Regions from separate parts of the Brevibacillus parabrevis genome, predicted to be linked through region 2. Evidence: riboswitches for the same ligand, from Rfam matches in the RefSeq annotation. Region 2 holds a riboswitch; the other holds the start of a gene.
The links. A riboswitch is a leader RNA that binds a small molecule or an ion and turns the genes downstream of it on or off. The one in region 2 is predicted to bind S-adenosylmethionine.
Positions count from the first base shown of each region.

Region 1: another riboswitch for S-adenosylmethionine. It lies ahead of IRJ17_RS01840 (homocysteine synthase); the one in region 2 lies ahead of IRJ17_RS15185 (homoserine dehydrogenase).

Region 1 is NZ_CP064090.1:394,901-410,761, reverse strand. It holds gene IRJ17_RS01885 (ABC transporter permease) at 1-623, opposite strand, end outside; gene IRJ17_RS01880 (ABC transporter ATP-binding protein) at 620-1,606, opposite strand; gene IRJ17_RS01875 (ABC transporter permease) at 1,623-2,432, opposite strand; gene IRJ17_RS01870 (ArsR/SmtB family transcription factor) at 2,434-3,522, opposite strand; gene IRJ17_RS01865 (DUF4129 domain-containing protein) at 3,677-5,044, opposite strand; gene IRJ17_RS01860 (DUF58 domain-containing protein) at 5,041-6,231, opposite strand; gene IRJ17_RS01855 (AAA family ATPase) at 6,237-7,175, opposite strand; gene IRJ17_RS01850 (MFS transporter) at 7,232-8,440, opposite strand; gene IRJ17_RS01845 (ArsR/SmtB family transcription factor) at 8,440-9,486, opposite strand; gene IRJ17_RS01840 (homocysteine synthase) at 9,722-11,023, opposite strand; SAM riboswitch class I at 11,114-11,222, opposite strand; gene IRJ17_RS01835 (rhodanese-like domain-containing protein) at 11,785-12,096, shown strand; gene IRJ17_RS01830 (SCO family protein) at 12,178-12,801, shown strand; gene IRJ17_RS01825 (YqzG/YhdC family protein) at 12,804-13,142, opposite strand; gene rnjA (ribonuclease J1) at 13,429-15,102, shown strand; gene IRJ17_RS01815 (BrxA/BrxB family bacilliredoxin) at 15,191-15,619, shown strand; gene IRJ17_RS01810 (aldo/keto reductase) at 15,691-15,861, shown strand, end outside.
Region 2 is NZ_CP064090.1:3,164,321-3,180,181, reverse strand. It holds gene IRJ17_RS15200 (VOC family protein) at 1-54, opposite strand, end outside; gene IRJ17_RS15195 (CapA family protein) at 130-1,275, shown strand; gene IRJ17_RS15190 (hypothetical protein) at 1,377-1,529, shown strand; gene IRJ17_RS15185 (homoserine dehydrogenase) at 1,563-2,825, opposite strand; SAM riboswitch class I at 2,905-3,015, opposite strand; SAM riboswitch class I at 3,163-3,268, opposite strand; cobalamin riboswitch at 3,969-4,166, opposite strand; gene IRJ17_RS15180 (DinB family protein) at 4,541-5,056, opposite strand; gene IRJ17_RS15175 (cyclase family protein) at 5,085-5,708, opposite strand; gene IRJ17_RS15170 (Gfo/Idh/MocA family protein) at 5,765-6,751, opposite strand; gene zwf (glucose-6-phosphate dehydrogenase) at 6,856-8,355, opposite strand; gene IRJ17_RS15160 (saccharopine dehydrogenase family protein) at 8,849-10,051, shown strand; gene kynB (arylformamidase) at 10,129-10,746, opposite strand; gene IRJ17_RS15150 (AAA family ATPase) at 10,887-12,068, opposite strand; gene IRJ17_RS15145 (peptidoglycan-binding domain-containing protein) at 12,352-13,563, opposite strand; gene IRJ17_RS15140 (ArsR/SmtB family transcription factor) at 13,755-14,072, shown strand; gene IRJ17_RS15135 (saccharopine dehydrogenase family protein) at 14,165-15,244, shown strand; gene pyrE (orotate phosphoribosyltransferase) at 15,514-15,861, opposite strand, start outside.

The DNA.
Region 1 (15,861 bases), 2.8 Mb from region 2:
GAAATCGCTTTGGCCCAGAGCGGAAAAGCCAGCGGCGGAAGGCGTACGCCGGAGAAGATCAGCATCGGTTCGTCCAGGACGGTATACAAGAAGCTCGCGTCGCGGGAAAACAGGAAGAGGACGCTTAAAAAACCGCCCCAGACGATGGCTGAGACAAGCAGGACGAAAAACGCGAGCGGGATCGCCCACCAGCCGCTTGGATGCATCCCGCCGACGAACAGCAGCGCCAGCAGGGTGAAGCAAAAGAACAGCCAGACGCCCTCGACAAGCGAGGAGAGGGAACGCCCGTACAGGAAAGCCAGCCGATTGACCGGGCTGATAAAAATCATTTCCATCGTCCCGGCCTGTCGCTCGAAGCTCATTTGCCAGGCGGATTGCACCAGGCACCAGAAAAAAATGTACCCGAGATACCCGGTCAATAAAAACAGCGGGAGCTGCTCGGCAGAGAGGAAGCGGGCAAGCGGCGAATCGGCTCCTGTGCGAAACGGCGCAAACGAATAATACGCGGTCACGAACATGATGGCGGGCCAGATCAGCAGGCTGAAGTACACCATTTTGCTGTGAAAAGAATGCCGATGCTCCTTCTGGATTTCCGCCCACAACAGCGCAGTAAGCTGCTTCATGCGCCCCTCCTGTCTGCCATGTGCAGGATGACATCCTCCAGGGACGGCTGCTGGGTATGTAGGCGCAGGACGGGCGACTGATGGGCGGCTAACAGCGAGAGCAGCGGCGTGGTCATATCGGTTTGCCCGCGCAAGGTCACTTCCCATGTGTGTTCATCTGTTTCGGCAATTTCCCGTGAGCCGCCGTAGCGCACGGCGAGCTTTTGCAAATCGAGATCAAGGGAAGCGGAAAGCGCCGGGATGACGACGTGCAAAGCTGTCTCCAGGTTGAGCGATTGGGTCAGTTGCGCAGGGGTGTCATGTGCGACCAGCTTGCCTTTGTCGATGATGTACACCTCGTCGCACAGCTCCTCGACTTCGTGAATGTAGTGACTGGTCAACAGGATCGCTTTTCCGTGCGCGACAGCCAGTTCTTTTACATGCTTGCGCAATTGCCTGGCGATCGGAGCGTCCAGCCCCAGTGTCGGCTCATCCAGAAACAAATAGCTCGGATCGTTAATCAGGCCGCGAGCGATTTGCAGCCGTTGCTTCATGCCTTTGGAATACCGCTCTACGGGGGTATCAGCGGCATCGAGCAGCCCGACTTGCAAGAGCAGCGAATCGATTCTGCTGCGCAACGCTCCGCCGTGCAGTCCGTACAGGCTGCCGAAATAGTGCAAGTTTTCCCGCCCGGTCAAGCGCCAGTACAGCATCCGCTCGCCGCCTGCGATCATGTTGACTTTGGCTTTTACGAACCGATCCTCCTTGACCGCGTCATACCCGTCTACCGTAATCGTTCCGCTGGTAGGAGTGAGCAAGGTCGAGCACATTTTGATCGTCGTGGTTTTCCCCGCTCCGTTGATTCCCAACAGCCCGATGATTTTTCCGGGCACCATCCGAAACGACACATCCGATACGGCCTCTACTTCCTTCCATTGTTGGCGAAGCCAGCTTCCTTTTTCCTTCACGCGATATACTTTTCGCACATTTTCCACAATCAGCACGGGAAAAGACCTCCTTTTATGCAAATATCGATTCGACGACGCGCTTCTCCATTCGCCGCATGCCCCACATGCCGATGACGAGGTACGCAAGCGACAAAACGGCCATATGGAGCAGTTGGGGAGCAACAGCGACCAGCGGCTTGCCCTGAATCACGCATTGGCGAAAAGCGTCCAGCGCAGGCGACAGCGGCATGATCGCCCCGAGCGGCTGCAGCCATTCCGGCAAGTACGGAGTGGGAAACGTGACGCCAGAGACGAACGCCATGATGACAAACAGCGTGTTTTGCGTGATGTATGTATCACGAAAACGCAGCATCAGCGAGCCGAGCACGAGAGCCTGGCAGAAAAACGCACCTGTAGACAAAATCCAGACGGCAATCGCGCTCCACAGGTGTGTATGAACGAGATTCAGCCCGAACAGCGCTCCGATCAGCAAGATGATGGAAAATTCAAACACCGTGCGCATGACTTGCTGGGCGACATTGCCCAAAAAGTACCCTCGGCGCAAAGACGGGGTGAGCAGCACCGCTTCCAGCGTGCCTTCCCGCAGCTCGGTAATGAGCGAACGGCTTACGTTCATCAAGGTGGAGACGGCAAAAGCGTAAAAAGCGCCGCCCAAAATCGCATAGGACAAATAATCGGCTGTGCCAGCCAAGTGCTGGAAGCGGCTGTCCAGCTGCCCGGCAAATACATAATGATAGGCAAAGTAGGCGAACAGCACCGTGTACACGCCAGCCAAAATATGACCGATGACAAACGACCACGGATAAGCCCGGAGCATGACAAGCGTGTTGCGGACAAAGGTTGCTTTGGCGACTCGAAACAAGTCAATTCCTCCTTTCGTTTTGCGGGGGAGAGATGGGTAGCGCAGGTGTCGGCATGTCGATGAACTCGTGCAGATCGACAGCCAACTGCTCCAGGCGGGAGGTAATCCCGCGGTAAAACACGTACCTACCGCGCCGCTCGCTCCAGACGAAGCCAGCGTCTACCAAAAGCTTCAGATGCTTGTTGATCGCTGGTTCACTGACGCCGTGCAGGTCGGCGAGCTGCTGCGTGCAATAAGGGTGAGCGAGCAGCGACTTGAGAATAGCCGTCCGCGTCGGATCGCTGAACACTTTCATTTTCAGCGTAAAATCTGCCGGAATCGCTGAGGTGGCAGTGCTCCCCGGCACATCGACGCAATAACCTACCGAGATGTGCTCCCCGTATATGCCAAGCAGCAAATGCGGCGAGACAAACGTGGAGACGCGCAAATGGATGCGGGCCAGCTCGGAATAGGCGAATGTATACGTTTGTGCCTTGTGAAATTGCAAAAATTTCTCATGTACTTTCAGCCGGGGATGCACCTGCGACAAAAACCCGACCGGATCTGTGGCAATCTGCTCCTGGCCTTCATGAACGGCGCGCACCAGCCACGGCTCAATGCGCCTTTCTTCTGCGCGAAAAAACGGCAGATAGGCGTAGCAAAATTCCAGAAAGCTGCGCTTGGCGGACAATGGATGCCGCAGCAAGTCCCGATGCTCCGGTTTAAGCTGTTCGAATGCGTCATCCGTGTAGCCTTGCAGCCACTTTTGCATTTGCCGGGGATGATAGACAGGCCCCATCATCAATTGGACAAACTGTGCCGCGTCCAGCGCCTGCACCCGCTCCAGACTGGCCTCTACGGAATGCTCATAGCCTTCTTCCCACGGTACAAGAAAGTCCATGGCGTCAAGAAACTGGTTGGACATGCTGCTGAACTGATGCAGTTGCTTGACGAGCGATGCCGGAAGCGCCTGGAGTGTTTCCTGTGCCCAGCCCAACCGGGACGTGTGGTGATCGGGTCTTGCCAGGACGTGCAAGCTGAGAAAAAACTCAAAGCCGGGCACGTAGGCAATCGACAGGTGTTTGCGCAGCCAGAGCGGCAAATCTTGCATGGTTCCCCCTCCTTTTCGTTTGATTAACTGTTTGGTGAATCCAATTTGGAAGCGGGCAAAAGTGAGGAAATTATGGAGGAGAGAGGGGAGGATGTCAAGAGAAAAAAAGAAGCAACCACGAACGCCGATGGCGGGTGGTTGCTCTTTGGTTTGGTCACTGGTTTTGCGCCTGACTCTGATTCGGGTTCTGGCTCTGGCTGTCATTTTCCGCGTGGGCAGCCAGCGCCTGGACAGCTTGCTGCATGTCCGCAAGCTCCTCAGGCGACAGCGAATGCTCCTGATAGCGATACTGTTCGTAGAAACTGGTGATTTTGGCGGCCAGCTCCAGCGCTGGTGCCGTCATAACCGGATGATACTGCAATCGCTTGAAAAATTCCTGCGTTGTCTCATATGGCTGGACGGTGGCCCCGCGCTTCGCCATTGCTTGCAAAAACTGATAGTAGGCGTAACGAGTGGGATCGTCTTCCGGGCCAATCGGCTTTTTAAACCATTGGGAGACATCCCATGCTGCCGCGTCACCGTCAACAGTCGGCGGAAGCGCAGACAAATTTGCCGCGTAATCCGTATTGTCTGCGGGTGCCGCTGTGTGTTCGGCGCGACGGCGGCGCTTCCACATGTACCAACCCAAAAGAATGAGCGATGCGAGAATGACGAGCGCAATCAAATACGGCTCCAACACGGAAAACAGTGGTTCACCTTGCTGAACCGGGTCCAGTGGGAGATTTTCGCTTTGACCTTGACCATCCAGGGCATTATGGACACGCTGGTCTTTGTTCAGCACTTGCGACAAGCCGCCGATCCAATCCGCAAGCTTGAGCAGGACTGGTTCGATGAGCATGTAAAGCCCTGCGCCAAGCGGCCCTTTTACCCACGACCAGACAAATCCCACAAGGCCGAGCACGACAGAGGCAGCCGCTATATAGCCAACGGTCAACACCAGCCGCGTCCCGACAACCTGCGCAGCCAGTTTAGCGCCCAAAGAGCCGGGCAGACGGACAGGCAGAGACTCTTCCCGCAGCAGGAAAACGGCGAGAGAAATCAACACGTAGCTGCCCGTAACCAGGGCCAGCATGCCGAAGTACGGAGCAGGCGTAAACGTTTCCGGATGAACCATCGTTCCGTACAAGGCGGCCACGACGAGTTGAATCAGGCAGACCATAAATGCCAGCACGAAACGGCGTTGCATACTGCTATGCCCAAGGCCATTGGCTACTGCCGTTTGCACGCGCCAATAAAAAATGCCTGTCAAAGCGAGCGCAATCAGCCAGGAGCCGTACAAGTAATAGCTGAGTACGCCAACCCCCAGTACGACTGGATAGAGCAGCAGATGGAGAAGAGAGTGCCGACCACCGTGATGGTACAGCCAGCTTCCGGCGAGCAACAGCAGGGAGGCGGCCAGGCAAAAGAAGAGCAGCTGACCAAAACTTGCCGTAATCCAGCCCAACAGCATCAGTGCCCCACCGATCAGCAGCGCCTCCAGCCAGAAAATGAGCGTCCAGCGGCTTAGAAGAGAAAAGGTCACCGCGCCATCACACTCCTTTTCCTGGCTTGTGCCAGCTCTTGCCGTGCGAATACAACCTGTTCCTGCGAGACATCCAGCACGGCGATTTTGTGACCGCGGCGAAGCAACTGTTCCATGGTGGCGACAGGCAGTTCATCGGGACGCGCGGTTACGAGAATCACCGCTTCTTTTGCCGGGCTTTCTTCCAGTCGGCGGAGCAGGGAGGGCAGAGGCGTCGTCACGTAATGGTTCAATTGCGCCAGTTGGGTCATGACGTGCAAATGATGGGATTTACCGCTGCCAGCAGGCAGGTGAAAATGCTCGCGTCCACGCTGCTTGACGGTCAGGAACAGCTCGAAGCCGATGGACTTTTTGCGGCAAAGCATGGACAAGGCGGCAAGGCAAGAAATGATGCGTTCATTGGCTTCATCGTTATGCCGTTGCGCAAGCGGTTCATAGGACGGCAAAATGTGGCCGATGATCCGCCAGTTCGGATGGGCAGTATGTTCGAAAAGCCTTGTTTCAAGCGTGCCTGTCTTCGCAGTCGCTTTCCAATGAATATGCTTGAACCGATCGCCTGGCATGTAAGGTCGTGTCCCGCGCAAAAAAGTGACATCCTCTTGCTGACGCTGGCGCGAAAGCTTGCTGCCGTCTGGCTGCGTCTCTTCCAGGACGAGCGGAGGAAGCGGCAGCGGCAACGGGTAAACCAGCATGGAGAAAGACAACGGCATCGGCAGGAAAGTTACTTCGTCTGCGAATAGCGGCATCGTCTCTGACTGAATTTCCGTCAGCCAGACCGTACCGCGCTTGTGCGGGGTCAGCGTCAACGTTCTGGCTGCGCTCTGGCGGATGGGCAAATCAAAGCGCAGTCGCACGATGGTGCGCTGATTGCTTGTTTTGACTTCGTTTCCACCGTCCACCGTGACATGCTCAGGCAAGGAAAAGCGCAGCCACGTAGCTGGCAGGGGAAGCCAGGAGCGGTTGTGCAGGCGAATGGTGATGTTCACGGGTGTGCCAGGCATGACGCGGGTCTGGTCGCTCGTCCACTCCAGCTTGACCCATTTGACTATCGATTTTGCCCACCACTCTTGGGCAGCAGGCATGAAAAAGAAAAATCCGCCAAGCAGCCAGAGAAACCAGCTGCCCGAAAAAAGTCCGAAAAGCAGGAGGAGAAAGCCGATCACATGAAAGGTTTGCTTCGTATCCATCAGGCTTACACGCTTTCCTCAACAGGTGCCGGCACGCTGGACATGATTTGCATAACCACTTCCTGCTCCGTCACATGCAGCTCGGCTTCCATGGACAGACGGATTCGATGGGCAGCGAGGCTCGGGAACACGGCTTTGACATCGTCCGGCAAAACGTAAGTGCGCCCGGATACAAAAGCGTAAGCCTGTGCCGAGCGCAGCAGGGCAAGCATGGCGCGCGGGCTGATGCCGACGTCGACAGAGCGATGGCTGCGGGTAGCTTCGGTCAAATCGATGACATAGTCTTCTACCGCCTGGCTGACGTGGACAGCGGCGACTTCTTTTTGCAGGGCAGCAATCTTTTCCACCGTTATTACGGGCTGAATCGTCTCCAGAGGAGAGCTGCTGCGAAATCTGCGCAAAATCTCCTTGGCGTCTTCGCGTGTGCCGTAGCCAAGCGACAACCGGAACAGGAAGCGGTCCAGTTGAGCCTCTGGCAATGGATAAGTGCCTTCTGATTCAATCGGGTTCTGGGTGGCGATTACCAGCATGGTCGAAGGCAGTGCCAATGTAACGCCTTCAATCGTTACCTGGCGTTCTTCCATGCATTCCAGCAAGCCGGATTGAGTCCGCGGAGTCGCGCGATTGATTTCATCAGCGAGCAGCACGTCAGCGAAAACAGGCCCTTTGCGCAGTTCAAACTCGCTCGTGCGCTGATTGAAAACATGCAAACCTACTACATCGGACGGGAGCAGATCGGCAGTAAACTGAAGGCGGTTGTACGTTCCGCCGATCGCTTGGGCCAAAGTTTTGGCGAGTACAGTTTTGCCCATGCCAGGCAAGTCCTCCAGCAACACATGTCCACGCGCCAAAAGAGCTGTTACCAGCAGGCGGACCTGATCTTCTTTTCCCACGATTACTCGGTTTACGGTGGCAAGCAGGCTATCCAGAGCAGGATGAGTCATGAGATTTCTCCTTTATGTAGATAGGGTATGGGGTGATGTCATTTCCACGCATTTCATTATACATGGAATATCCTATATTTTACAAATTTTTGCAAAGCAATCCCGCCGATGGAAACGGCCACGATCAGCGCACCGATCGCGAAATAGAGCGGGCGAATGCCGACGCTGTCGCTGAGCGTTCCTCCCAGCCAGATCCCTATAGGCATTGTAGTGCGAACGATCAGCAGACGCACTGAGAATACGCGTCCCATCATCCCGGCTGGGACGTGCAGTTGATAGAGTCGCGTGCTGTGCAGTTGAAAAAAGGGGGCAGTAACACCCGCCGACAGCTCGATGGCGATTGCCAGCTCGATGAACGGAGTGAAGCCTAAAGCGACAAAGCTCAACCCGCCTGCCACCAAGGAGACGAGCATGACTAAAGAGGGCTCCAGATGATTAAACAGCTTGGGCACCAGAAAAGTTCCGATGAGGTAGCCTAACGGATAGCCTGCCAAAAACAATCCCGCATGCAGAGCCGTTCCGTGCAGCTCGCCCGCCACAAACGGCAGATTGAGCACCAGAGTCACACCGACCGCGAACTGCACAAGTGCGGAGTACAGGCTCAAATAGAAGAGAAACGGTTTTTCCCGAAAGACGGACAGCCCTGCCTTGAACATGAAAAGCCATGATTCTGCTGTTTTGGCAGGAGGGACCGAAGTCTTTTCGCACAAAAGCAGAAAAACTCCGCTGACAGCATACCCGATGGCGACCAGGCCCAGCACATGTGTGCCGCCGATGCTCGCGACGAGAATCCCGCCCAGCGGCGGGCCTGCAATCATCGCGATGCGCATGGCACTGTCCAGATAAGAGTTGGCTTGCAGCAGCGATTCTTGTTTGACAAGAGTCGGGAGCAGCGATTGGCTCGCTGGCACGTACAGCGGTTGAACAAGACCGTTGATCAGCGATGTCAGATAGAGCGGCCAAAGAGCGTCAGGCGCATAGGAAATCGCCAAAAAAGCACAGCCGAAAGCCGCACAGCGCATCCACTGGGAAAAGAGCATGACGCGCTTTTTGTCAAAGCGGTCAAGATAAGGGCCAGCCACAAGCTGCACCAGCAGCGAAGGCAAAAAGTAGAGCAGCCACATTTGTCCGACAGCGGTCTGGGAGCCGGTGATTTGGTAGAGCAACCAGCTGTTTGCCAGCGTCGAAAGCGATGCGCCAAACTCGGAGATCAGCTGACCGAGCAAAATACAGGTGTAGGAACGGTTTTTCCAGAGCGGAATCATCAAAATCCCCTTTCCAGAAACTGATCGAGCAGGAGGGAAAGCTGGGATACGGACTGGCTGCGCAGGCGAAACCGGGAGCCGGACGCTTCTACCAGACGCGCGGAACGAAGCATGGACAAATGGTGATGAACCGTCGATTTGGCCATTTGCAGGACGTCGGTCAATTCCTGCAAGCTCAGCTCTTTTTCCGCCAGCATTTTGACCATGCGGAGCCGCTGCTCGTCTCCGAGCGCCTTGAAGCTTTGCACCAGAGCCTGCGGCGGCTGGTACGGGTCGATGTGCTCGCTCATGTTTTCATCGGCGACCGGGCAGTAAAAAATTTTCGTGCCCGCGTCATCGGCCTGCACCGTCCAGGGCCGATAAATCGCTTGCGGGATTAGTAGCACACGAGTGACCGCAGGCTCAGGGGGATAGCTTGCTCCGGTTGCCCACTCCACCAGTGCTTCCGGATCGAGCTTGTCCTGCATCGCGCGCTTTTGCGACGTATCCTTTTCCAGCATACGCCGGATGCTGTCTTCTTGCGGCTTGATGTGTGTCTGATACCAGCCTTCCATCAAGGTGAGCAGATGCTGGCGCAGTTCATTTGTGTCGACAGAGGTGATATGGGCAATATACGCTGCAAAAAAGAGGTGGTCCCGGCATGCTGCTTGCAAAAGCTCGGCGTCTGCTGCGCTGCCCTGCGCGGCATTTTCGCGTGCTTGCTGTCGTTCCTGGCCCAAAAAAGGCAGGGCGTGGTAGCGCAACTCTTCTGCCGACAGCTCGCTGACAACATGCAAAAACGATTCGAGATCGGCAAAAGGCTGGTGGTGGAGCAGTTGCAGCAACGTCTTCCAAGTGTTGTGCCTTTTGGCGTAATCAACCTCAAGCTGGACGGATTGCGGAAGCGCGCTCAGCATTCTGCTCCAGTGCTCAGGCGGATGCTCCAGCGTGTGGTGAATTTGATCGTAAGTGGCGACGGCGATTCCGAGTGCGGCTTCAAAAAGCGGTGAGCAAGCGAAGTCGAGCTGGTAGGTGGTGCGTGCACTGCCGATGTTCCATATTTTCAAAGCGGATCACCTTTTCCCCATTTTTTTCATAGATCAAATTCTAAAATATCCGAACTGTTAATTCAAGTTATTTCGAATGAATAGTTCAATGATTTTCGCATCTGTTCTTTTTTTTCTGCTGATTTAGTTGAGACTATCCAGTGAAAGACACAAAAAAACGAAAAAAACCACTTCCCTGACGAGAGTGGTTTTTTCGTTTTCGCTTGAATGAAAAGGTATGGTGTTGTAGGAAAACCTATACCTTGCTCACGGCAACAGCTGCTTCCAAAGCTTGCTTCAAATCGCCGATGATGTCTTCGATCGCCTCTGTTCCGACAGACAGACGGATCAATCCGGGAGTTACTCCTGCCGTTAATTGTTCCGCTTCGTTCATTTGCTGGTGCGTCGTGCTCGCCGGATGGATAACGAGCGACTTGGAGTCGCCTACGTTTGCCAAATGAGAGAAGAGCTTTACGGATTCGATCAATGTTTTGCCTGCTTGCACGCCGCCGCGGATGCCGAAGGTGAGGATGGCGCCAGCGCCTTTTGGCAAATATTTTTGCGCGAGTGCGTAGTTGGCGTCGCCTTCAAGACCTGGGTAGCTGACCCATTCCACTGCCGGATGCTCGGCGAGGAATTTCGCTACCGCGAGTGCGTTTTGGCTGTGGCGCTCCATGCGCAGGTGGAGTGTCTCCAGACCTTGCAGGAACAGGAAAGAGTTGATAGGAGCTACGGCAGCGCCGATGTCGCGTTGCAGTTGCACGCGCGCTTTGATGATGTAGGCGAGCGGGCCGACTGCTTCTGTATAAACGACTCCGTGATAGCTTGGGTCTGGCGTCGTCAGACCAGGGAATTTGCCGTTGTTCCAGTCGAATTTGCCGGAATCTACGATAATGCCGCCAATCGCCGTGCCGTGTCCGCCGATGAATTTGGTCGTGGAGTGAACGACGATGTCAGCTCCGTGCTCGAACGGACGGGTCAGGATTGGCGAAGCGAATGTATTGTCGACAATCAGCGGCACGCCGTTTTCGTGCGCGATGTCCGCAATTGCCTGCAAGTCGGCCACGTCGATGCGAGGGTTGCCGATCGTCTCGCAAAAGAGCGCCTTGGTATTATCGTTGATGAACGCGCGGAAGTTGTCCGGATTGGACTGATCCACAAAGTGTACTTTGATGCCCAGGCGTGGCAGCGTATGGGCAAAAAGGTTGTACGTCCCGCCATACAAACTGCTAGATGCGACAATCTCGTCGCCCGCTTGCGCAATATTCAAAATCGAGAAGGTGATGGCTGCCTGACCGGAAGAGGTTGCCAGCGCACCTACGCCGCCTTCGAGCAGAGCGACGCGCTTTTCAAATGCGTCTTGGGTCGGATTCATGATGCGCGTATAAATGTTGCCGAACTCTTTCAAAGCAAACAGGTTGGCAGCATGCTCCGTGTCACGGAAGACGTAGGAAGTCGTTTGGTAGATCGGAACCGCGCGCGAGCCTGTTACCGGGTCTACCTCCTGTCCGCCGTGTACGGCGAGCGTTTCCGGTTTCCATTGTTGTTGGTCAGACATGATCATCTCTCCTTTTTATATGGGGGTAAGGAAATAAAAAAACGGAGCGTTCTCCTGAGTAGAAGAAGGCTCCGGCTATGCACGGGTGTGCGTTCATCTCTCAGAATCTATGGATTCTGCAGGAATTAGCACCGCGCAAGACTCGCTTGCTGGTTGCCGGGTTTCATAGGGCCTGTCCCTCCACCGCTCTTGATGAAAATGTAGCTTTCAGTTGTTGTCATAATTGTATGAAAAACCATACTTCGCTGTCAACATCAAATGATTAAGTTATCGGGGTGGATTTTGTGGATTTTAAAGATTTACCCGTTCATGCTGTTGCCCATAAGATCCAGAGAGCCTGTCTGGTAAGCTCTGTTTACATGGTTTGTATGAGGGTTTCCTTCATCTGAAACCAAATGAGTTGCCTTACGAGATTGTTTTCCTTTTTTGGCATACAAGAGGACCGCAGCCAGAGTGCAAACAGCCAAAATTCCAAGGACATACATCATAGAAATAACTCCCCCTCACGCTAAGCTTCATCAATTATCAGCGTTCTTTTTCATGAACTGGCAGACATGGTTTTTTACTTGTAATTTTATAATTTTATGGTCATTTTTGTAAATTCTTTGAACTTGCAAGCAACCGAGCCTTGCTGTCACAAAATTGCCCCTATATCTCGGCGCTTTCGCAGCTCCCGCCGTTAGAAAACGCCTGGGGCCTATGATATGATGGAAATGGCAGAAAACGACTAAACGATTGTACATATAGGAGGAAAAAACGCGATGAGCCATGGCGTGAAGGAAATTACACCACAAGAGCTGCTGGAAAAGCTCGCGGCAAAAGAACAGCTTCAGGTGATTGATGTACGCGAGGTGGAGGAGTGGAACGAAGGCCATATCAAAGAGGCCAAGCTGATTCCGCTCGGCTTTTTGCCGCATCGCACCGACGAGCTGGACAAAGACATTCCGGTCATCATGGTGTGCCGAAGCGGCGCACGCAGCCACCGGGCAACTGAATATTTGTGTGAGCTTGGCTTTGACGCTGCCAATATGGTTGGCGGAATGCTGGCATGGCCTGGGGAAAAAGAAGTCTAGAAAGACAGAGAAAATGTGCGCTGCTCGCCGCTGCAAGCAAAGCGGGATGGCGCATGAGATGTGCAGGGGAGGCAGGAAATCGTGAGTGAAGGAGCACAGCAACAAGGGTCAGCGTTGCAGCGCCATTGGTTTACGGTGCTGGCAGGCTTGATTATCCTTGCGATTGTAGGTGTGTTCGGCTACAAATACTTGGCAAAAGATCCGATTCCGGTGATGAAGCCGATCGCGGACTTTTCGTTGGACAACAGTGACGGAACTTCCTATACGTTCTCGCAAGGCAAAGGCAAGGTGCGCCTTGTCGAGTTCATGTTTACCAATTGCCCTGATATTTGCCCGGCAACGACGTACAACATGTCCAAGCTTCAGGATCAGTTGAAGGAGAAAAAGCTGTTCGGCGACAAGGTTGAGTTTGTCTCGATCACCTTCGACCCCGACTTTGATACGGCTGAGGTTTTGCAGCAGTATGCAGCGAAGTTCAAGGCTGATCAAAGCGGCTGGAAGTTTTTGCGCGGAGATGCCCAGGCGGTGGAAAAAGTAACGAAAGACTTCGGGATCGCGGTACTGAAGCAGCCTGATGGTTCCTTTGCCCACACCGCACGCATGTTCCTCGTCGACGGTGACGGCAACATGCGCCGTGCTTACGGCATGGCGGCGGACATGGACATGGAGCAAATGATGAAAGAAATGGAACAGCTCGCTGACTAGACTCAGACGGTTTCTTCGTACGTGATGTTCACGACTCGTTCCGTTTGGTTTTCAAATTCAATATGCACAAGAAGCGCCCACCTGCGATTGCCCTGCTGGAGCAAGAGCTTGAACGTCTCCTCTGACGTGGTGGGCGTTTTTGCTATGCGCCCGACATGCAAATAGTCTACGATTTGCGCGTGCGGATATTTTTGCATCGTTTCCTGCATCGCCAATCTGCCCCATTTGGCATATGGCGGCTGGGCATTTGCTGGGGCATACTGGAAAAAGAACAGCAGCAAACTTGCGGCCAGTGTAGCGAGAAAGCTGCGCGTGAGGAACATGTTCATGGAAGAATGCATGGCGGAGGCTCTCCTTTTTCGTGTTGGAAAACGGGCTTGCCATGTAGTCTGAAGTCTTTTTAAAGCGGTCATTCGTAGAAAATCCTTACACGTGCAAAAGGGGGCTTGCGGCCGGAGCAGTCGCTTGATGCCCAGCTTTTGCTCGAGTTGGAGATACCGCGTATCAGTTTTCTAATATTGACCGAAGATGAATGTGTGGAATTAACAAGACAGGATGAAACGAACGCCTCGCGTTGTGTTACAATAAGAATGGCATGCTTGGTTCGGGTTCCCAAAATCATGCACGATGAAGTTAGGAGGAAAGAGTTTGAGCGACGTTAAGATTTTCGCAATGGGCGGCCTCGGCGAGATCGGAAAAAATATGTATTGCGTCGAGTATGAGGATGAAATTATCATCATTGACTGCGGGGTGAAGTTCCCCGAAAATGAAATGTTCGGTATCGACCTGGTCATCCCCGATATTTCCTATTTGGTGGACAACCAGCACAAGATTAAAGCACTTTTGTTAACGCACGGACATGAGGATCACATCGGAGCGATTCCTTATATTTTCAAACAAATTAACGTGCCGATCTACGGTGGTCGTCTGACCCTGGGCTTGGTCAAGGCGAAGCTGGAAGAGCATCGCATGCAAAATGACGTGAAGATGATTCCGATCTCGGAAGATACGGAAATTCCGTTCAATCGACTGAAAGCGACTTTCTTCCGTACGAATCACAGCATCCCGGATTCGCTCGGGGTTGTGCTCCACACGCCTGAAGGCATGGTTATCCATACAGGCGACTTCAAATTTGATATGACTCCAGTCGGACAGACCACAGAGTACGGCAAAATTGCCAAACTCGGCGCGAGTGGCGACGTTTTGGCTTTGCTTTCCGATAGTACAAACAGTGAGCGCTACGGCTTCACCATGTCAGAGCGCACAGTTGGCGAGGGGATTCTCGATGTGGTGCGCAAAGCGCGCGGTCGCATCATCCTGGCTACATTCGCGTCCAACGTGCATCGTCTGCAACAAGTGGTAGATGCCGCTGAACAGTGCAACCGCAAAGTCGCGGTCATCGGCCGCAGCATGGAAAAAGTGTTCCTGATTGGACAAGAACTGGGCTACATCCAGATGCCTGAGGGTATGCTGATTGATATCAAGCACATTGACAACTACGCAGACAATCAGGTGCTGATTATTTGCACGGGAAGTCAAGGCGAGCCGATGGCGGCGCTGACCCGGATTGCTTCCGGATCGCACCGCACTGTGTCGATCTATCCGGAAGACACGGTGATCATCTCTGCTTCGCCGATTCCGGGCAACACGATCAATGTCAGCCGGACGATAGACAAGCTGTACCGGGCAGGCGCAAACGTCGTGCTCAGTCACGTGTTTGACATTCACGCGTCTGGACACGGAAGCAGCGAAGAACTGAAACTCATGCTCAACTTCATTCGTCCGAAATACTTCATTCCGATTCACGGTGAATACCGGATGCTGAAGACGCACTCCAAGCTGGCGCAGCAAGTAGGAATTGACGAGAGCAACATTTTCCTCATGGACAACGGGGAAGTGCTGAACTGCAACCGTGAAAAGGCATGGCTCAGCAAGGTGCACGCCGGAATCGTGCTGATCGACGGCAGCGGCATCGGAGACGTAGGCAACATCGTTCTGCGCGACCGCAAGCATTTGGCGGAAGATGGCCTGATGGTCGTCGTCGTCAGCCTCGATATGAAAAACTTCAAGATTCTCACGGGACCAGACATCGTCAGCCGCGGTTTTGTCTATGTGCGCGGTTCTGAGTCGCTCATTCAGGAAGCGACGCTTCTGGTTCGCCAGCGCCTCCAGGAAGCGCTCGACAAGAAGATCAAGGAATGGTCTGAGCTGAAATCCCAGATCAATGAAGTAATCAAGCCGTTTATTTATGAAAAGACCGGACGCAATCCGATGATCCTCACCATTTTGATGGAAGTGTAGAACGAAAGCACTTCTGCGTTCTCGCGAGGGCTCGATCAGGTTATAATAATACGTAAATGGAAACGTGATACAAAGGAGAGGTTGCCCCATGATGTCTTATGAAGCGTATATGAGCCAAGTGATTCAACCGATGCGCGATGAATTGACCCGCAACGGATTTCAAGAGCTGCGCACGGCAGAGGAAGTTGAACAAACATTGCCGAATGCAAAAGGTTTGACTCTCGTAGTCGTTAACTCCGTATGCGGCTGCGCAGCAGGACTCGCTCGTCCGGCAGTGGTTCATTCCTTGGGCCATTCCACCAAGCCAGACAACATCTATACTGTATTCGCAGGTCAGGATAAAGAAGCTACGGCAAAAGCCCGCGAGTATTTTGAAGGCTATGCGCCGTCGTCTCCGTCTTTTGCGATCATGAAGGACGGCAAAATCATGACGATGATCGAGCGCCATCAGATCGAGAACAACGATCTGCAAACCATCTCCAACCTGCTGACCACAGCTTACGAGACATACAAATAAACAACAATGACCATGACAAGGCGCTCGGAATCGGGCGTCTTGTTTTACATCCGAAAGGAGCAACCACCAGCATGCAGACCCGATCATTTGGACGAGATCCCCATCAAGTTTCCTTGCTCGGATTCGGTGCGCAGCGGATCGTGGACGAGCACGATTGCAGCGAAGAGCAGGCAATCGCGATTATTCGCCGCGCAGTAGAAGCGGGCGTCAACTACTTCGATACAGCTCCGAGCTACAGCGAC
Region 2 (15,861 bases):
CTCTCCAGGGGGACGGTGCACGAAATGAACCAGATGATCGAAGGAAAGCTGCATCTTTTTTCGCCCCTTTTCGTATTAGCTCTATAATAACAAATTCACCCATTTTTCGTTACCGTTGAAAGGAGCATAATGAATCAGACGCAGCAAAGCCTAAAGCACATCCGGCGAAAACAACGACAAAAGAAGTGGCAAAGGATGGCGAAGCAAACGCTCTTGTTCAGTCTGCTCGTCATCCTTTGCTCAGGGATTTACTTCGCTTTCGACAAGCTGGGAAGCCATTCCGCCTCCCCTGAACACGATTCCGCACCACCTCCGGCTGTTGCCCACGAGCCGACTGTCCGGCTGACCTTCGTCGGAGATGTGATGATGTCCGGAAATGTGGAAAAAACGTTGCTCGAAAAAGGCTACGACTACCCGTTCACGCACGTCCGTTCCCTGTTTTTGCAGGATGACTTTACCATAGCCAATCTGGAGACGCCACTTACCACAAAAGGCACGCCTGCCGACAACAAACAATACGTTTACAAGTCCTCTCCTTTGGCTGCGCCTGCGATGAAAGCAGCAGGGATCGATGCGGTCAACCTGGCAAACAACCATTCGATGGATCAGGGCGTGGCCGGATTGCTCGACACGTTTGACGCGCTTGCCAAAAACGGGATCGCTTACCTCGGCGGCGGCAAAGACTCTGTGGAAGCCTTCACTCCCGTCGTGGTGGAGCGAAACGGCATCAAGCTCGCCTTGCTCGGATTCAGCCGGGTCATTCCCGAAGTCAGCTGGTTCGCCACGGAGAAACAGCCTGGACTGGCTGGCTCCTATGATTCCGCCAAAGCCGTCCAAGCGATTCAACAAGCAAAGGCACACGCTGATCTCGTCGTCGTGATCGCCCATTGGGGCAAGGAACGGGAAGACTTTCCCGTCGATCACCAAAAAGAATTGGCCAAAGCTTACATTGACGCAGGAGCAGACTTGATCGTCGGTGGTCATCCTCACGTCCTGCAAGGCTTTGAACGCTACAACGGCAAGTGGATTGCCTACAGTTTGGGCAATTTCATTTTCACCCGCTCGACGGAGCCAAAAACGTGGCAGACGATGGTACTGCAAGCAAGCTGCACAAAAGACGCTTCCTGTGAACTGACGATGCTCCCGTTCCATGCCGAGCTGGGACGAGCGGTACCGATGAATGACACGGATGGGGCAGCGCTTCTGCAACGAATCGAATCACTGTCGGAAAACGTTCAGATTGAAGCCGATGGTCACGTACAGGCACGCTCATGATAAATGAGGCGTGCCCGTTGCCTTTTTTGGCGAAACTTTTCCATATTGCTTTCGTAGACCATAGTAGAACCACTTTTTCCAGCGAAAAGGAGGCGGCACATATGACCGGATTGATTATCACCGTATCGGCGATCGGCCTTATTATACTCTGCAGTTATTTCATGACCAAATGGGAAAAAGTCGTCTTCCCCGGCAATCAGAAAAACGGGCCTTCAGATACCGATCAACAGCTCTCGGATAAAAAAAGCAAGTAGAAAGGATCAGCGCTGATCTAGACAGACTGCGAGCTATGCCGATTCGATCAGCGGGAAGCAGCGCACGGAAAGTCCGAAGTCACTTTTCAGCACTTGCTCATGCTCTGCGCGAATACCTGTAACGATCAAGCCCGCGCGCAGCACACCGCCCAAGTCGAATTGCACCTTCAATTTCGTCACGTTCACGCCAGCCTCCCGCAAGAAATGCAGCACGCGATCAGGTGTGGCGGCGATACACGAGCCTTCCAAATAACACAGCACCCGTTCGTCTTGCCCTTGCTCCAACTGAGCCGCGGCATTTTTTTCTGTCCAAACAGGATGCGGCGTAAATGGCTGGGTCAACAAGTAAGCCAAATCTTCAACGACAGCGCTTGCGGTCGGCAGTTCGCCTGCACCCCGGCCCGTAAACAACAGGTCGCCCACGATGTTCCCGGAGAGCTGCACCGCATTGAACGCATCCTGGATTTGCGCCAACGGATGGGCAATGGGCAGCACAGTCGGCTGAACCGAGAGGCGGATGCCTTGCTCGGCTTTTTGTGCCTGGGCAATCAGCTTGATCCGGTAACCCAGCTCACTTGCGATCCGGATGTGTCCGGCAGACAAATCGGCGATTCCTTTACGCACGACATCCGCAAGCGGCAACGACTCCCCGTACACAAGCTGCGCAAGAATGTACAATTTGTACATGGCATCGAAACCTTCCACATCCGAACGCGGATCAGCTTCCGCATAGCCCAGCTCCTGCGCCTGCTTCAGCACTTCCTGATAAGAGAGCTGTTCCGCCTCCATTTTCGTCAAGATGAAGTTCGTCGTCCCGTTGAGAATACCGCGAACTCCTTGGATGTCATTTGTGCGCAAAAACTGCCGCAGCACGCTCAAAATCGGAATCCCGCCAGCCACGCTCGCTTCATAAGCCAGATGCACCTGATGCTGGTTAGCCAGATCGACAAGCTCAGGGCCGCGTTTGGCGAGCAGCTCTTTGTTCGCCGTTACCACATGGCAGCCTTTTTCAATCAGGGCACGCACGTAATCATACGTAGGCTCGACACCGCCCATTACCTCCACGACAATGTCCACATCGCTTTTTAGCACATCCTCAAAATCGGTAGTCAAAAGCGCAGGATCAACCTGAACCGCCCGTTCTTTTTCCGAATCGCGAACCAATGCTTTGACAATCTCGATCCGTTTGCCCAACCGCTGCGCCAGCTTCTCCTGTTGCGAGCGAATCGTTTTGATGACGCCGCCCCCTACTGTTCCCAATCCCAGCAATCCTACTTTGATTACACCTGCGCTCATTATTACCACCTCATGTCATGTTTTGGAAAAATAAGAAAAACCTTCTTGCTAAGAAGAAGGTTTGGCATCAAGGTCCTTCTCCTTATCTCCCAGAACGATTTTCGTCCTGCAGGAATTGGCACCTTGTCACAAACTGCGTAACGGTTGCCGGGCTTCATCGGGCCAGTCCCTCCACCTCTCTAGATAAAGAAAACTATGAATTTTTGTTCTTTGCTAGATGTCAGTTCTCTCTTGTCTTTGAAATTGGGCAAATGTTTGCCTCGTTCCCACTTTTTCATACATAAAAAACCTTCTCCGCTAAGAAGAAGGTTCGTCTTGACTGCTACGAGGCACCCGCTTCTTATCTATCGAGACGAAACGTCCCGCAGGAATTGGCACCTTGTCGCAAAAGCAACGGTTGCCGGGCTTCATCGGGCCAGACCCTCCACCTCTCTGGATAAGAACTATGATTTGCTATTGAGCCTATTCTAAGAAATTCCAATGCATTCGTCAACACAATTCTTTTTGTTTGCTGACAAGACTCGCAAGCAGGAAGAACGGACGGCAACTCCCTCAGCAAAGCAGCCGTTTCCACGCGCAAACACACTTTCCACCTCCGCCGTGTTGCAGCAAGCGCACGTAACGATTCCTGCTTCGCTTTCCTCCGGCACCTCTTTTTCTTCAACATAGCCGCACCATGGACATATGAAAAGCTGAACCACGCCACTCCCTCCTTTTTCACGGCGACAATCTGGCAACGATATCCTTAAAAAGGCTCCGGTTCGCAAGCTTGCGATCCCTCACATTCGTACAAGATCTAGTCAAGTTGAATTTAATCGCGAGTCATCGTAGCCTCTTTGACAGGTAGATCAACCGCGAGACGCCCTGGTCCATTCGACGAACCGCTGCAAGCGAGAGGCAGCTTCAGCTCAGCTCTTTCGATTTTAGCCGCTTCTATCGCGAAGCTACTCCAGCGCCTCGATTAATCGCATCAATTCCGAGACAAGTTGCCCCCTTCGACAGACCACACCAATCCCCCAAACAAAAAAAGCATTTTCCGACGACCGATACGATCGTTAGAAAATGCGCAAGCAAAGAGAAACGTATTCGTCCCCCTGCTGTCATGGCGAGTCCTCTAACACCTCCCTATCTCCCGTAGGTCCATCAGTGTCGTCGAAACAGGCAGGTCTCCTGACTTTGGGATCATCGTCTGGCGCTGCCTTCCCCATCCAAGTCTGGACAAGTGGCCTGTATGCGCAAAACTCCCCTCTTACAGTGGCGGGACCGTGTCGGATTTGCACCGAGCTTCCCTATTATCCTTGCGGCGATATACCTCAAGGAACCTGTTCCCACATATGAAATTGGAAAAATCACTACTGTTATTGTACCCTACCATTGCCGAGATAGGGAGGGCAAGTTGCGAGCGGCAGCGAAAAGATAGCGAGGAACACGCAGCGACAGCTGGAAAGCGAAAAACGAGAAACGAAAAGCGAGTAACAAAAAACGAGAAACAGAAAATGAGCGACGGAAAACAAGCAGCAGAAAACAAGCAACGCAAAACGAGTAACGCAAAACGAGTAACGGAAGCGAGTAACGAAAAGCGAGTAACGAAAAGCGAGTAACGAAAAGCGAGTAACGAAAAGCGAGTAACGAAAAGCGAGTAACGAAAAGCGAGTAACGAAAAGCGAGTAACGAAAAGCGACACACAGAAAGCGAAACAGCGGGCTTCTCCCGGCTTACAGCGAATACCGTTCCCGCAAAATTCTACAGTGGTGCGCCTCGTGTCCGGCGATAATATAGGCCAATGTGCGTGCCGACAGCTTATTGCCATTTGCTGTGCCCGTTCTCGTCCACGCCTCGGCAGCGATCCCCCGCAGTTGGGCCAGCGTCGACTGTCGCACAGCGTTGTATTCTGCGAGCAAATCCGTCAGACTGCGCTCCTGATAGAAGCCTTCTGCTACATACGTATTTTCATCGAACCCCGCCAGCTCAGTCTGATCCCCTCTGGCGATTCTCAGCAAGCGATAGCTCATGATTCGCTCGGTATCGATGATATGGCCCAGCACTTCTTTTACCGTCCATTTGCCCGGAGCGTAGCGATAATCGATTTGTTCCCCTGTCAATCCGGCGAACATCTCCCCTGTCTGTGCTGCCTGTTGTTCGAGAATCGTCAGCAGATCACCTTCTGGCACTTGACTGACGTAGGTAGCAAAATAATCTTGGTACTCCTCCCGGTTTGGGCGAATCAGCATGCTCATGTCCTCCTCGGCTTCTCTCTATTTATCCTTCTTGCCAGCCTTCAAACAGCAGCACCCGCGCAGGAGCTGCATCTGTTCCTACAAGCTTCAGCGGAGCAGCCACCATAAAGTAGAGGCCCGGTGGCACATCGCGCAGACGCAGCCCTTCGATCACGACGATACCTGCGGCAAACAGCGTTTTATGCGTCGGATGCCCCTCTTGGCTCCGTTCAATCCCCAAAGCATCCGTGCCAATTCCCCGTACGCCTTTTTCAGCCAAATAAGCAGCGCCATCGTGCGCCAAATAAACAAATTCAAACGAAAAGGCGTCGTCTTGCGAATTTTTCGTTTGAAACAGGAGAAACTCTCCCGGGGCGATATCAAACTTTTCCAGCTCAGCCCGGCCAATCTGGTCTTCAACGTGCGTCAAGTCAAGCACCCGGCAGTTCCCGACCAGTTTTTCCAGCGAGATGCTCTCAAATGTCTCTCCATCGTTCACCATGTGCAGCGGCGCATCTACGTGGGTGCCAGAGTGCACATCCATATCGATTCTGGACTCGGTTACGTACCCATTCGTAACCGTCTGTATTTTCGGTTGCTTTTCCGGCTTGTTCTTGTACACCGTCATGCCTTCAAAGATTGGTGCCGTCACATCGAACATTCTCATCGCGTTTTCGCCCCCCTTGTTTTCCTGCTTTTTTATGATTTAGCTGTTCCCTTCCTTCAACGCGGCAAATCAGCAGGGTACACAACACCGATTTGTCTTCGCGCTTCGTCCATGACCTCCATGGCCCAGCGGGAAGCTGTATGTGAATTTGTCTCTGACTCTCTCAAGCCTGCCTCAGCCAAGCGAATGAACTCTCTGATCTCGTAGTGCATCGTTTTGGGCGTCTGGGGCCTGGTCACATCCTCGATCCTCCCGTCGCGGTAGCGAATCTCGATACGCGTGAGATGGTTGATTTTATCGATCACCATCGTCGCGTCCTCCCCCTGGATCTCCGCAGGCTGGTACGAAGTCGTGATCTTGGAAAAGCTGATGACGGCATCCATATTTTCGTACTTCAACAGCATGCTGCCCTCGCCATCTACCCCTGATTGCAGTAGAACGCCTTCCGCCTTGACCTGTTCTGGCTTGCCAAACAGCACAATCGCAGGATAGAGACAGTAAATCCCGATGTCCAGCAACGCTCCGTTGGAATAGGCAGGATCAAAAGCTCGCATAACCTGGCCCTGTCGGTAGGCATCGTAGCGCGAGGAATACTGGCAGTTGCTTGCGATATATCGGCGAATGGTGCCGAGCTTGGGCAAATGATCCCGGACTGTAGAAAAATTGGGCACGAGGGTCGATTTGACGGCTTCCATGAGCAGCACATCATTTCTTTTCGCTGCCGCAAGCATGGCTTCGACTTCTGCCGCGTTAGAAGCAAACGGCTTTTCGCACAACACATGCAGCCCCATGTCCATGCACAGGATCGCCTGTTCCGCATGAAAGCAATTGGGGCTTGCGATGTAGATAGCATCGATGGTTCCGCTCGATGCCATCTCTTTTATATCCGTGTATACAAAAGGGGCTTGGTATTTTTCAGCAAATTCCTGGGCGCGTTCGCTCGTCCGCGAATAGACCGCCTGAAGAGAAAAGCCTTCGACGGTCAAACCTGCCTGGATGAACTCATCTGTAATCCAGTTGGTGCCGATTACGCCAAAACGCATGAATCGCTTCCCCCTTCTTTTTCACTTGACTCACCCCTGGCTTGAGCCAGTCTCAACCCGAAATGAGCAAGACACTCGCATAAGCCGAGGTGTACAGTCAGCCATTACCGATGCATCGGCTCCGGCTCCCTCTCTTCTACTTCATCCAACCACCAGGAAAATCCTTCCGCTTGCAGCAATTGTTTCGCTGCATCCGGCCCGTATGTTCCCGCTTCATACGAGACAAGCGGTACGAGATTGCGCTCAAAAGCCGTCAAGATTGGCTCTACCCATTTCCACGACAGGCGCACTTCATTCCAATGGGCAAAATAGGTCGAGTCTCCACGCAGCGCATCGAACAAGAGGCGTTCATAAGCCTCTGGGACGTCCTTCTGCCCGGAACTGAAATCAACGGTCACAGGCTCAATCTTTCCGCTATTGGCCGGATTCTTACTATTCAGCTGCAAAGCGATTCCTTCCTGTGGATTCACATGAATGATCAACAAATTCGGCGCTGTCTTTTCCTGTTGCTCCCGATACAGCTGCTCCAGCGGGTTTTTGAACTCAATGACGATTCGCGTCGACTTTTCCTTCATCCGTTTCCCTGTGCGAATGTAAAAGGGCACTCCGCTCCAAAACGGGTCGTCAATCCAGACTCTGGCTGCGATATACGTCTCCGTCATCGAGGTCGGCGATACTCCCGGCTCTTCCCGGTAGCCTGCCACCGGAACTTCCCCCATGCTTCCTGCGCGATACTGCCCCCGCACGATGTTTTTCGCCACTTCTTCAAGCGCCAGAGGCCGCACTGCTTCCATTACTTTACGTTTCTGCGCGCGAATGTCTTGCGCCGTAATCCGCTTGGGGATGTGCATGGCAACCATCATCAGCATTTGCAGCATATGATTTTGCAACATGTCACGCAGCGCCCCAGCCTGTTCGTAAAAACCAGCCCGCTCTTCTACCCCGACCGTTTCGCTCGCTGTGATCTGTACGTTTGCAATGTGACGATTGTTCCAGAGAGCGGCGAAAACGGGATTGGCAAACTCCAACGCCTCCAAATTTTGCACCATCGCTTTGCCCAAATAATGGTCGATCCGGTAAATTTCTTCTTCGGAAAACGCTTTGGCCAGCTTCTCATTCAAGTCTTCCGCCGATTGCAGATCGCGTCCGAACGGCTTTTCGATGATCAGGCGCTTCCAGCCGGCAACAGAGCCGAGTCCGCTCGTCTGGATATTGGCAGCAATCACCTCGAAATACTCAGGGGCAACCGACAAATAAAACATCCGATTTTGCGGAAGCTTGCATTCGTCCTCTCGCTGCTTGACCCGTTCCAGCAGTGGCGTGTAAGCTTCTGCTTTCGTCACATCGACAGCTGCATAAGAAAAGGCTGCCAAAAATCGTTCAAGCTGTGCCTGATCAATCGCATCTCGTCGGGAAAACTCCCGGATAGACTGCTCCACACTGCGAACAAACTCCTGATCAGACCAAGCTCGCCTGCCCACACCGACAATAGAAAAGCTACCGGGAAGTTTGTCATCTACGTATAAATTAAACAAGGCCGGATAAATTTTGCGTTTTGCCAAGTCTCCTGTCGCGCCAAAAAGAACAAAGCTCATCGGTTCCATTTGTGTTTCCATCCTTCCGTACACTCACGATGCGGAATGCTTCGTTGGTTTACACCGTTATTATTAGAGAAATTCGCTTTATTATCAAGACAACTCTGCTTGACGAGTGCACCTCGACTTTTTCATGAAAGTGGATACAACCGCTTGCGGTCAACACTTTTCGCAACCCGCAGAGAGGAAAAACCGAGGCGTAGCTGTTTGCTGGAAAGACAAGTCCCATCCCCGAAAAAGAATTGCGCTTCGATATTCACTGTCGCGCATGGGACGTGAGGAATGCTTCATATACATGTACTATTCACCTTGCTTTTTCAATCGTTTGGTGAACAATCAAAACGAAAAAGGAGGTTTCTCATGGTGCTTTCCTTGCGTCCCCGCGAGCCGATCGATGATGCCCTGGCGGGAGTCCGCCGTTCATCGTCCATTTCGTTATTTTTGCAAAAATGGCTGTTTCGAATGCGAAGATAGCAGATTTGTCACCAGGGAGGAGGACTCTATGCGAGTCGCAATCTTAGGAGTAGGTGGAGTCGGACAAGTAAGCGCGTGCGAGTTGATCAAATCCCGTTTTGTCACCAAGCTTGTCCTGGCCGATATAGCCATCGGCCCAGCAGAAGAACTGGCCCAGGAGCTGCGCCGGGAGACGAATGTGGAAATCCAGGTAAAATGTGTGGATGCCCGCGACGTGTCCAGCGTCCAATCCATTTTGGGCGACATCGACCTTTTGCTGCACATCGGCTTGCCAGAAAACAACCTGGCGGTGATGCAGGCTTGCCTTCACACACGAACTCATTATATTGATACGGCGTCTTGCGGCCCGCAATGGCTGCAACAGCAACTGTCCTGGAACGACCGTTTTCGGAAAGCAGGTATTTTGGGAATCATGGGACTCGGGTGCGACCCCGGTTTTTCGAACATCGCCGCACGATACGCTGTCGATTCGCTCGATGAAGTGGACGCCATTCTCATCCGGGATGGAGATAATTCGGTAGTGGATTACGACGGCTTCTGCTCCTATTTCAGCCCGCAGACGGCCATACAGGAATGTCTGGCAAAGCCCAACTTCTGGACGGCGGCAAAAGGCGAACAGTATTTCCCGACACCTTTTGCCAACAAAGAAGAATTTGAATTTCCGGAGCCGATCGGCTGGCTGGACTGCTACAACGTGGAGCATGAAGAAGCCACTACGCTCGGCGAGACGATTGGACGGGCAAAAGGCTGCAAATACGTCGACTTCAAATACGCCCTGCACCCCGATTTCGTCAACACCTTGAAAGTGTTGCGCTATCTTGGGCTGGACAGCGATGAAGAGATTGAAGTAAAAGGAGTGCGCGTTGCCCCGCGCGACGTGGTCGTAACGACGATGCCCAAACCAGTAGACCTGGCAGGCAAAATCCACGGCTACTCCAGCGTCGGCGCGCTCGTCAAGGGCAGAAAAGATAACAAGCGAAAAGAAGTTTACGTCTACACGATCGCCAATCATGACGAGGTTTTCCAAAAAACCGAATTTCAGGCAACGATCTGGCAAACCGGCATCCCGCCTGTCGTTGCCGTTGACATGATGGCAGAGGGACTGCTTTCGATGACAGGCTGCATACCTCCAGAGCTGATCGATCCGATCCCGTTTCTCGCCAGACTGAAAGCGCGCGGCATGAATTGGGACGTCATTGAGAAAACTTCCCCCCTCTTGCAAATCACGTAGAGCGTAAGTTGAAATAAAGTTAGGAAGAAAACCGTTCATGCCGCTTTAAGGTATGAGCGGTTTTTCATCGCTACAGCCTATCGGCGCAGGACAGCCCGCACAGGACTTCCATCAGCACCAGCCAAGGCGAGCGGCAGTGCGATCAATTCATAGTCGCCAGGCTCGATGGCATCTAGCAGCAACCCTTCCAAAATATAAATGCCATGCTGGTGCAGCCCGTGGTGGGCAGGCAGCTCCTTGCTCTCTAGCGGATCGACGGAAGGCACGTCCAGGCCAAGCAGCCTGATTCCTTTTTCTGCCAGAAACGGCGGCAGATCAGGACGAAGGTAGCAAATCTCAGCAGGAAACGTCTCGGGTTCGGACCACGACATGGTTTTGAGCAACAATCGGGTTACCCCTGACAAGTCGATTCCCGCCAGATCATCCGCTCCGATGCTTGCACGCCCCGACACATCGACTACTCTGGCTGCTCCTACGTACAGATCAAGCGGCAATTCCAGCGTCGTTTTCCCGTGATCATCAAAATGAAACGGCGCGTCCACATGCGTTCCCGTGTGAATGCTCATCACGAGCTTCCCGACATTGACGGAGCCGCTTTCTGATTTGGGCCAGTTCACGGTGTACTGAAAAGCTGTGTCCCCCGGCCACGTCGGCGTAGCTTTTGTGAGTGGTCGAGATATATCATACAGCTTCATGTCGATTCCTCCCATTCCTTGCTGAATCAGCTCGATTACCCTCAGATTATAGAAAGACAGTCGTTGCGTCAATATTCTTTCTATTTCAAGAAAAACGGCAGGACCCCCTCACGTTTTTCAAGTGAGTCCGGTCCTGCCAGTCAAATGCGCCGATGCATGTCCAAATATTGTGCGACAGCCGCATAATGTCCGTCTCGGTTGATTTCTTGCAAATGTTCTTTGACCGTCCGCAGCCACTCGATCGTCGTCGGCCGAGTGGCTGCGATCGATTCGCGCAAATCGCTCATCTGAATGGGCCTTTCCACCCCTTTGGTCAAAAAATCGTGCAAGACTTGCTCGGTAGCAAGCTCAACTACGTACTCAATATCCGCTCCTGAATAAAATTCCGTCCAGCCTGCCAGTTGCGCGTAATCAATCGGCTCGGCGGGCCTGCCTCTCAGCTTCAACCGGAAAATTTCTGCCCGCGCTGCCCGATCCGGCGGACTGACAAACAGCATTTGCGCAAAGCCGATTTCCCGCAACCATGCGATGTCCAGCTCCCAGGGAACGGTAGTCGCTCCCATAAGGAACAGCCCTCGCTCAGCCTGCTGCCACTCGCCCAGTTTCGCAAGCCATGCAAATTCCGTATCCACCTGCTTATGATAGGCGAACTGTGGCCCTTGTCGCCCGTCCAGCTCGTCCCAAAAGACAAGCAGCGGCTTATTTTGATAGCTGTCTGCCTCCGCGACAGCAGAAAAGGAAGACTCAGCGAGATAGGACATAACGTCGCTTCCTGCCGATTGCGCTATCGGAAAAAACGGAACGCGGCACTCCTCTGCCGTCGCTTTAGCGAGCAATGATTTGCCACAACCGGATGGGCCGTAAAGCAAAATCCCTCCTCGCTCTCCCCTTTCATGTACCACGCCTTGCTGTGTCAGGGCAGCGAATGTGTTTACGATCACTTCTTTTTCAGCTTGCAACCCGCCAACCGAATGATAGCCGGTCGTAAAGTCGGGCAACGCGCAACCATGCTCAACTGCTTTTCCTTTGCCCCCCTCTATCACCTGGATTCGTCGCGAGGGCCTCCAGCCAAAAAGAGAAGCCTCCCAAGAAGCGCTTCCTTTTTTGCTTTTGGAAAACGGCATTTCCCTTTGCAGCTTGTTCAATTCCACTGCAACTTTATCTTTTATTTCCCCATCTCCGAGTGAGAGAGCTTGCGTAAAAGCTTGCAATGCTTCCGTGCGATCCCCCAGTTCCGCATGCTCCATTCCCAAAAGAAACCATGCATGGGCATTTCCCCGATCATTGCTCAGCATGCTTTTTATGATCTCTATTTTCGCCATGTGATTCATCCTCTGCCATCAATATCCTGTGTCGTTATGTATGTCAGCTTTTGTTTTGCATGACTTCCATGCTAGGGAAAAAGTCTTCCACCCCATCCGAAAAAGGAGCGCGGACGTCTTTATTATAATGCAAACGTCCTGCAAGCAGAATATGGAAAGTCGGGATTGCGAACATTGGCGGACGAAGGACAAAATGACGTTGCAAACCGTTGCTTCGCCTGTCTAAACGAAAACGCTTCGTCTCTTTGGGAGAAACGAAGCGTTTTTGCCAGGTAACGGTTTTTTAGTCTTTGCCGTTTCCTTCGTTGTCCTCGGCATTTTGACCATTGTCTTTGCCAGATCCATTGCCATTGCCGGAACCGTTGCCTGTACCGCCGCCGTTGCCAGTTCCACCGCCGCTGCCGTTTCCTTTGCCGCCGCCTTCTCCGGTTCCGCCGCCGTTACCAGTTCCTTTGCCGCCGCCTTCTCCGGTTCCGCCGCCGTTGCCGTTTCCTTTGCCGCCGCCTTCTCCGGTTCCGCCGCCGTTGCCGTTTCCTTTGCCGCCGCCTTCTCCGGTTCCGCCGCCGTTGCCAGTTCCTTTGCCGCCGCCTTCTCCGGTTCCGCCGCCGTTGCCAGTTCCTTTGCCGCCTTCTTCACCAGTTCCGCCGCCTTGGCCTGTTCCACCACCGATGCCTTTGCCGCCACCTTGGCCTGTTCCACCACCGATGCCTTTGCCGCCACCTTGGCCTGTTCCGCCGCCTTGGCCTGCTCCGCCACCTTGGCCTGCTCCACCGCCTTGGCCTGCTCCGCCACCGATGCCTTCACCGCCACCTTGGCCTGCTCCGCCACCTTGGCCTGCTCCACCACCGATGCCTTTGCCGCCACCTTGGCCTGCTCCGCCGCCGATGCCTTTCCCGCCACCTTGACCTGCTCCGCCGCCAAAGCCTTTGCCGCCGCCTTGACCTGCTCCGCCGCCAAAGCCTTTACCGCCACCTTGACCTGCTCCGCCGCCGATGCCTTTGCCGCCACCTTGACCTGCTCCGCCGCCAAAGCCTTTACCGCCACCTTGACCTGCTCCGCCACCGATGCCTTTGCCGCCACCTTGGCCTGCTCCGCCGCCGATGCCTTTGCCGCCTTGGCCTGCTCCGCCACCGATGCCTTTGCCGCCGCCGCGGTGTGGATTGGAAACGACTCGATCATAAGAGTAAACCATGCGATTAAGCGTGCGCTTGTCCACAGAGCCTGTCGCAGGCAAGCCGTGTTTTTTCTGGAAATGCTTGACGCCGCGCACCGTGACATCGTCGTAGTATCCGTTGATTTGTCCAGAATAGCTACCTAATGATTTCAACATCCCTTGAATCACATATACGTCTGGTCCCTGCGCGCCTTTGCCTACCGCGAGACCTGTGCTCGGGATGAAAAAGAGCAACGCCAGTGCCAGAAAGCAAGAGCCGAATACCTTTCTGATTTTCCCTACTGCTTCGCGGGAGACTGCGCTCCCCGTCCATTCCTTCATGACATAAGCACCTTCCTTCAACTTATTTGTAACCCCTCTTACTATTCCCTGATTTGCTTTTCCATTACATGAATCACAGCGAGAGCTGTTGCGGAAAAACCTTTGCAAATCAGCCGTTTTGAAGGTTGCAAAAAAAAGGAAGGAGGATTATAATACGTTCAAATGATTAAGTTTATTAACGGAGTGTAGCTATGAATCATCCAACCTGTAACGAAAAAGCGATCCACCTTTTTATGCAGCTGAGTCCTTATTTCCAAGGGCTAGGTGATCCCGTGCGCCAGCAAATCGTCGCCCTGTTGATTGACAAAGAAAGCTTGAACGTCACGCAAATTGCCGAGCATATCCCGATGTCCAGGCCGACCGTTTCCCATCATTTGAAAATATTGCGGCAAGCCGGATTGCTCCACTCCGAGAAAAAAGGAACAGAAATTTACTACCGCTTGGAAATTACAGAGGCGATGCTTCTGTTTAAACAACTCGTCACATTTGTCGAAGAAGAATGTTCATAACGAGCAACTGGCAAGGGACAGCGCGTCCCTTTTCTTCTTTACTTTATGTTGATAAACTTAAACAAATAAACATACAAACGGAGGAGTTTTCTTTGGCTGAGAAAAAAGGATTAATTGTCGGCGGGTATGGGACTGTCGGCAGCCAAATTGCCCGCATTTTACACGAGCAAAATCACGACTTGCAATTGCTGCTCGGGGGCAGAAATCCGGGGAAGCCGCTTCCTTTCGCCTCTCCCCGAGTTCATTCGCTTTTCGTGGACAATACGGCAGCAGACCCGCTTATTGATGCGCCAAAAGACCTGTCTCTCATTATTAATGCCGTCAACGATCCTGATGACAGGCTGCTGCTCGCAAGCGCTCGGCGGCAAATTCCGCTCGTGGACGTCACCCGCTGGACAGAGCGATTCTCGGGAGCCATCGACCGACTGCGAAGCGTTGATCTTCGTGCGCCAATCGTCCTCGCCTCTGGGTGGATGGGAGGAACGCCTGCCCTTTTCGGCAAAATGTACGCCGACGGCTTGCAGGAAGCGTCTGTCGATATATACGCCCTTTACTCTTTGCATGATAAAGCAGGGCCGGATTCTACCGCTTACATGAACAGGATGACGATTCCTTTTCACGTTTTCGAAGGAAGCCAAACGCGAACCGTTCTGCCTATGACAGAGCCGCGTCCGGTTACTTTTCCGAACGGCTTTCGGGCCAAGTGCTATCGGCTGGATACGCCCGATCATGTGACATTGGTACAAGATTCGTCCGTCCGTTCAGCAAATTTCCGCATCGCTTTCGATCAAACATGGTCCACGTCCGCACTCGTTTTCCTCGTACGGAGCGGAGTGTGGAAGCTGCTCGGGCAAAAGGCGCGGCAAAGCATTTTGTACAACCCGGGCACAGGCGCTGCGCACCATGTCACCGTCCAGATCGAAGGACGCGACCAGCACGGTGTGCTCACACGTAGACAGGTGGAGATCACCGACCCGCAGGGACAAACTCACCTGACGGCTACAGGAGCTGCCATCCAGGCGCAAAGAATCTTGATGGAAGGCAACAATCTGGCTACTGCTGGCGGCATCTTTTTCCCTGAACAACTGGCTGATCTGCGAGAAGATCAGACGTGGATCACCCGCTTTTTCGAAGCAGAAGGTGTTCAGATTCGCGTCCGAAATCAAGTCTGACGGGCGTTTCCACTGCTACGCAGAACAGGCAGGCAAAAAAGATGGCCCCTGGATCGGGCACTCTTCTGCGCTCTCCAGTTGCGTTTGCAACGAACCATTCGGATGTCTTGCTTTTCCATCTGGCGACTTTTTTCCCCGAAGCGTAAACTCTCGCCCAGTCCGCCACTTTGTGCGTGCCGAGACAATCCTTGTTGGTCGTTTCCAAAAAACAAAAAGAGTGGAGCCGTTACTTCAACGGTGTCCACTCTTTTCCGAAGCCAAATCAGTTTTTATGCAAAAAACGTCCGTGGAGATTTGCGCCATTCGCCCAGCACGCTCTCCTGTTCCGCTGTGATTACGCCTTGTTCTTTTGCCGCCTCAAGCAGTGCCGTGTAGTGGGAAATCGTCGTGCAAGGAACGCCTGCTTCGGCAAACAAGCTTTCCGCATCCGGGAACTGGTAGCTGAAGATCGCTACAACACCCAGTACTTCGCCGCCCTCTGCCTGAACGGCTTGCGCTGCTTTCAGAGAGCTGCCGCCTGTAGAAATCAGGTCTTCGATGACCACTACTTTTTGTCCGGCGGAAAGTGCGCCTTCGATCTGGTTTTGGCGGCCGTGTCCTTTTGCCTTGTCGCGCAC